Linked DNA regions of Corallococcus caeni. The protein of the gene in region 2 interacts with the protein of the main gene of each other region in a pairwise test. Links are inferred from orthologs where the notes say so. Each region holds a gene or a part of one and is shown on either strand. Other genes may lie near its edges.

What was found. Proteins that work in one complex are often made in the same cells at the same time.
Region 1: the proteins of leuS (region 2) and ligA interact in binary tests that used the Escherichia coli proteins (3 or more experiments, as listed by UniProt). The link is inferred for Corallococcus caeni from one-to-one orthologs.

What each region holds. Positions count from the first base shown.
Region 1 is NZ_BTTW01000001.1:1,404,575-1,407,524, forward strand. Bases 71-2,949 are described here. They hold ligA (NAD-dependent DNA ligase LigA), read left to right. Parts: upstream 71-437; coding sequence 438-2,462; downstream 2,463-2,949. Other genes in these bases: AABA78_RS05580 (acylphosphatase), read left to right, coding at 2,473-2,760; AABA78_RS05585 (DUF3052 family protein), read left to right, coding at 2,757-2,949. Outside these bases: more of AABA78_RS05585, read left to right, coding at 2,950-2,950. UniProt on the Escherichia coli protein: DNA ligase that catalyzes the formation of phosphodiester linkages between 5'-phosphoryl and 3'-hydroxyl groups in double-stranded DNA using NAD as a coenzyme and as the energy source for the reaction.
Region 2 is NZ_BTTW01000015.1:43,982-47,157, forward strand. What follows is about bases 72-3,176. They hold leuS (leucine--tRNA ligase), read right to left. Parts: upstream 2,823-3,176; coding sequence 321-2,822; downstream 72-320. Other genes in these bases: AABA78_RS37870 (hypothetical protein), read right to left, coding at 72-279; asnS (asparagine--tRNA ligase), read left to right, coding at 3,039-3,176. Outside these bases: more of AABA78_RS37870, read right to left, coding at 1-71.

The DNA.
Region 1 (2,950 bases), on a different replicon or contig from region 2:
GGGACGGCGGTCCGTCCGCGCGGCGCTCGGAAGCACCTTCCAGGGTGCAGCACCACCCAAGTCCTGGGAACGGACCGGAGGGCGCGTGGGCCTGTGGTTGGGAAGAGACGGCGCCGGGGGAACCCCTGCGCCTGGAATCGCGCTGGAAACTATTGACCGCCTCCAGAGCTGTCAAGGCATCCGTGCCTGGCTCTGTCCCGTTTTTCAGGGGGTTGCACTGGAGGGCGGGGGTCCCACCAACAGGGAATCCGCTATGTATCTGAAATTCGGGCCTAATGGGGCGACGGAAGCGCCTCCTTGGCGTGCAACACGCGTCCCCGGGCTCCCCTTCCCGTGAACCCGTAAGCCCTGTCAGGTGGGGCCGGTAGAGTGGTGCTCCTCCAACGCGGGGCGTGCGCAACTGGCCGCGCCCATGAATTGGGGTAAGGACACACCCCGTGGACACCTTCCCGAAAGCCGAAGCCCGCGCCCGAGCGCTCCGCCAGGAGCTGGCCCACCACAACCACCGCTACTACGTGCTGGACGCGCCGGAGATCAGCGACGCGCAGTACGACACGCTGATGCGTGAGCTCCAGGCGCTGGAGGAGAAGTACCCCCAGCTCGTCACGCCGGATTCGCCCACCCAGCGCGTGGGCGGCGCGGCGGTGGAGGACTTCGGGCAGGTGGTGCACACCACGCAGATGCTGTCCCTGGCGAACATCTTCGATGACGCCGGGCTGGTGGAGTTCGACGAGCGCATCCGCAAGCTGACCGGCCTCACGCAGGTGGGCTACGTGTGCGAGCCCAAGCTGGACGGCCTGGCCATCTCGCTGCGGTTCGAGGGCGGCCGCTTCATCCAGGGCGCCACGCGCGGCGACGGCACCACCGGCGAGGACGTCACGGCGAACCTGCGCACCATCAAGAGCCTGCCCCTGGAGCTGTTCCCCCAGGACGGCGTGAAGGTGCCCAGGCGGCTGGAGGTGCGCGGCGAGGTCTTCATCCGCAAGGAGGACTTCCGCAAGCTCAACGAGAAGCGCGAGGAGGAGGGCGAGTCGCTCTTCGCCAACCCGCGCAACGCCGCCGCGGGAAGCCTGCGCCAGCTGGACCCCAAGGAGACCGCCGCCCGGCCCCTGTCCGTCTACCTCTACGAATGCGTGCCCGGCGACGGCGTGCCCGCCTTCAAGTCGCACACGGAGAAGCTGGAGTACCTCAAGACGCTGGGCCTGCCCATCAACCGCTACCAGGCCGCGGAAGGGGCCGACGGGGTGCGCCAGCGCTACGACGAGTCCCTGAAGGGCCGCCACGCCCTGCCCTTCGAAGTGGACGGCATGGTGGTGAAGGTGGACGACGAGGACCTGCGCCGCCGCCTGGGCCAGGTGTCCAAGAGCCCGCGCTGGGCCGTGGCCTACAAGTTCCCGCCGGAGGAGGAGTCCACCACGGTGGAGGACATCGGCATCCAGGTGGGCCGCACGGGCGCGCTCACGCCGGTGGCGCACCTGAAGCCGGTGAAGGTGGGCGGCGTGACGGTGTCGCGCGCCACGCTGCACAACGAGGACGAGCTGCGCCGCAAGAACGTGCGCAAGGGCGACACCGTCTTCGTGCGCCGCGCGGGCGACGTGATTCCGGAGATCGTCTCCGTGGTGCTGTCCAAGCGCCCGGAGGACTCCCAGCCCTTCACCTTCCCCACCCACTGCCCGGTGTGCGGCGCGGTGGCGGCCAAGGACGAGGACGGCGCCATCATCCGCTGCACGGGCGCGTCCTGCCCCGCGCAGCTGGTGGAGAAGGTGCGCCACTTCGCCAGCCGCATCGCCATGGACATCGAGGGCCTGGGGGACAAGCTGGCCAACCAGCTCGTCACCTCCGGGCAGGTGAAGACGTTCGCGGACGTGTACGCGCTCACCCGGGACTCGCTGCTCAAGCTGGAGCGCATGGGGGAGAAGAGCGCGGACAACCTCCTGGCCTCCATCGAGGGCAGCAAGGACACCACCCAGCGCCGCTTCCTGTATTCGCTGGGCATCCGCCACGTGGGCGACTCCACGGCGCGCGCGCTGGCGGAGGCCTTCCCGGACGTGAAGTCGCTCTTCACGGCCAGCCTGGAGGACATCAGCCGGGTGAAGGACGTGGGCCCGGTGATGGCGCAGGTCATCCACACCTTCTTCCAGGAGCCCCAGAACCAGGCCGCCATCCAGGCCCTGCTGGACGCGGGGGTGCGGCCCGCGCCCCCGGCGGTCGCCACGGGCGGCCCCTTCGTGGGCAAGACGGTGGTGCTCACCGGCACCATGGCGGGGCTGGCGCGCGAGCAGGCCAAGGAGGAAATCGAACGGCGCGGGGGTAAGGTCTCCGGAAGTGTCTCGCGCAAGACCGATTTCGTCGTCGCCGGCGAGGACGCGGGCACCAAGCTGAAGAAGGCGCAGGAACTCGGGGTAAGAATCCTGGATGAGCAGGCGTTCCTGAAGCTGCTAGAAGGGGACGTCAGAGCATGAGGCCAGAGGCATGAGCACGCAGCGCCGGGCGACCCTGCGCATCCAGGGCACGGTCCAGGGCGTCTCCTACCGGGAGAGCGCCCGCCAGGAGGCGCTGCGTCTTGGCCTTTCAGGCTGGGTGCGCAACCGGAGCGACGGCTCCGTGGAGGCCACGGTGGAAGGCGAACCGGGCGCGCTGGAAGACTTCATCCGCTGGTGTCACTCGGGTCCCCGCCTGGCGCGCGTCACGGACGTGGCGCGCAGCGACGGCGGGGCCACTGGCGAATTCCGCACCTTCACGGTGGAGCGCACATCATGACGCCCTACGCCCTGGCTTCCCTGCCGGCCATGCTGGGCATCCGGTCCGGCACCAAGGTTTCCGTCATCAACCCCCCGCGGGGCTTCGTGCAGAAGCTCAACCCGCTGCCGGACGGGGTGGAGTTCCTCGTCACGGCCCAGACGGGGCTGGACGTCATCCTCTTCTTCACCTCCGACGCCACGGAGCTGGT
Region 2 (3,176 bases):
CTCCAGGTACGGCCGCGTGCTCCACTCCAGGCGCCGCACCCGCGTCCACGGCACGTCGAGCGCCGGGCCCCCGCCCGGGCGCCCCTGGAACGACAGCCGTTCGTCGCTCACCGCCAGGGTGCGCCGGTTGCCCAGGTCCAGCGCCAGCGGGGAGACGCGGGGCGGAGGGGCAGAAGCCTCCGGAGCCACGGGGGGCAGGGGTGCCTCCGGCAGCTCCGCGTTGCAGAAGGCACAGCGGCGCCGGGCCGCCGTCTGGGGGCGCCCGCAGGAGGAGCACATGACGAGCACTTCCGCGGGCACTTCCCCTCCCTCGCTTGCCGTCAGCCGACGACGAAGTTCACCAGCCGCTTGGGGACGAAGACGAACTTGCGCAGCGTCTTGCCTTCGAGGGCGGCCTTCACCTTGTCGTCCGCCTCCGCCGCCGCGCGCACCGCCGCCTCGTCCGCGTCCGCCGCCACGCGCACCTCCGCGCGCAGCTTGCCGTTTACCTGCACGGCGTACGGAATCACGTCGTCCACCACCAGCGCCGGGTCGAACTCCGGCCAGGCCTCCGTGACGGTGGACGACTTCGCGCCGTAGGCCTCCGCCAGCTCGTCCGCGATGTGCGGCGCGAACGGGGTGAGGATGCGCGCGAGCAGCCGCATCGCCTCGCCCATCGCCGCCTTCTCCGCGGGCGTCTCCGGCGTGCCCACCGCGTAGAGCGCGTTCACGCACTCCATCACGCCGGCGACGGCGGTGTTGAAGGACAGGCGCTCGATGGCCTCCGTCACGCGCTTGACGCACTTGTGCGCCGCGCGGCGCGTCTCCAGCGCCTTGCCCTCGTAGGGGCCCGAGTGCGTGGCCTCCGCCGAGGAAGCGTGGTGCGTGGCGGCCAGCGTCCACACGCGCTTGAGGAAGCGGAAGACGCCCTCCACCTGCTCGTGGGACCAGTCGAAGTCGCGCTCCGGCGGGCCCGCGAAGAGCACGTAGGTGCGCGCCGTGTCCGCGCCGTACTTCGCCACGATGGTGTTGGGCGCCACGCCGTTGCCGTAGCGCTTGCCCATCTTGCGGCCGTCCGCGCCGTTGACGATGCCCTGCGTGATCAGCCGCGTGACGGGCTCGTCCACCGGAGAGAGCCCGAGCAGCTTCATCACCCGGGTCCAGAACCGGAAGTAGAGCAGGTGCATCACGCCGTGCTCGGGGCCGCCCACGTAGATGTCCACGGGCAGCCAGCGCTTGCCCTCCTTCGGGTCGAAGGGCGCGGCGTCGTACTTCGGCGACAGGTAGCGCGCGAAGTACCAGCAGGAGTCGACGAACGTGTCCATCGTCTCCGCCTCCCGGCGCGCGGGGCCGCCGCACTTCGGGCAGGTCGTGTTGATGAAGGACGGCACCTTCGCGAGCGGCGGCTCACCCTTGCCGGTGAGCACCGCCTGCGTGTCGATGTCCGGCAGCCGCACCGGGAGCTGGTCCTCCGGGACGGGGATGCCCTTGCGCTCCGGGTCGCACTTCTCGCAGTAGACGATGGGGATGGGCGTGCCCCAGTAGCGCTGGCGGCTGAAGCCCCAGTCCTTCTGGCGGTACGTCACCGTCGCCTTGCCCTGCCCCTGCCCCTCCAGCTTCGCGGCCAGCTTCACGCGCGCTTCGGCCGAAGGCATTCCGGTGAAGTCACCGGAGTCCACCAGCACGCCGTCCTCCGTGTAGGCCGCCTCCAGCGTCTCCCCAGCGCCGAGCTTGTCGCCCGTCGCGGGCTGGATGACGACGCGCACGGGCAGCGCGTACTTGCGCGCGAAGGCGAAGTCGCGGGCGTCGTGCGCCGGCACGCTCATCACCGCGCCGGTGCCGTAGTCGCTCACCACGAAGTTGGCGATCCAGATGGGCACCGGCTGGCCCGTCACCGGGTTCAGCGCGTAGCCGCCGGTGAAGACGCCCTCCTTCTCCGCGTCCTCGCCCAGCCGCTCCGTCTTGTTCTGCGCGGCCATCTTCTTCGCGAACGCGTCCACGTCCGCGCGGCGGTCCGCCGTCGTCACCTGGGCCACGAGCTTGTGGTCCGGCGCGAGCACCACGTAGGTGCAGCCGTAGAGCGTGTCCACGCGGGTGGTGAAGACGCGCAGGGCGGCGTCATGCCCCTGCACGCGGAAGTCCACCTCCGCGCCGTCCGAGCGGCCAATCCAGTTGCGCTGGGCGGCGGTGATGCGGTCCGGCCACTCCTTGAGCGTGTCGAGCGCGTCGAGCAGGTCCTGCGAGTACTTCGTGATGCGGAACGCCCACTCGGGCATCTCCTTGTCCTGCACCTCGGAGTCGCAGCGCTCGCAGCGGCCGTCCTTCACCTGCTCGTTGGCGATGACGGTGAGGCAGCCCGTGCACCAGTTCACCTTGCTGAAGCGGCGATAGACGAGCCCGCGCTCCAGCATCTGGAGGAAGAACCACTGGTTCCAGCGGTAGTACTCCGGCTGGCTGGTGTTGACCTCGCGCGTCCAGTCGTAGCTGTAGCCGAGCGTCTTGATCTCCGCCTTGAACGATTCGATGTTCTCGCGGGTGCGGATGACCGGGTGGACGCCGTCCTTGATGGCCGCGTTCTCCGCCGGCAGACCGAAGGCGTCCCACCCCATGGGGTGCAGCACGTCGAAGCCGCGCATCTGGTAGTAGCGCGCGTAGACGTCCCCGATGAGGTAGTTGCGCACGTGCCCCATGTGCATCTGGCCGCTGGGGTACGGCAGCATCTCCAGGACGTACTTCTTGGGGGCGTCCGGACGCCTGCCTGCCCGGAAGAGGCCCTCCTCTTCCCAGCGGGTCTGCCACTTTCCTTCAATCGACTGCGGCTCGTAACGCTCGTTCATCGCCATGGCTCCTCGGACTCTTAGCGGGAGGTAGGACACGCGGGCAACAAGTCTTGGCGCGTCGAAAGCCTGGACGCCCGGCGCCCCGGGGCCCCTGACCGGGAACCCGGGTGGGAGGGGGCCAGGCCGGCCCCAGGCAGGGGGTGGGCCTCGCTCGGTGCTTGCCCTCGGGCCCGGGCGCGACTAACTCGCCTTCCCGGTCTGGAGCAGAGGGAGAGCACCATGCAGGTCGTGAGTGTGAAGAAGGCCCTGTCGGGGGCCGTCGAAGCGGGCTCGAAGGTGGAGGTGCGCGGCTGGGTGCGGACGCGCCGCGACTCCAAGGCGGGCATCAGCTTCGTGAACGTGAGCGACGGGTCGGTC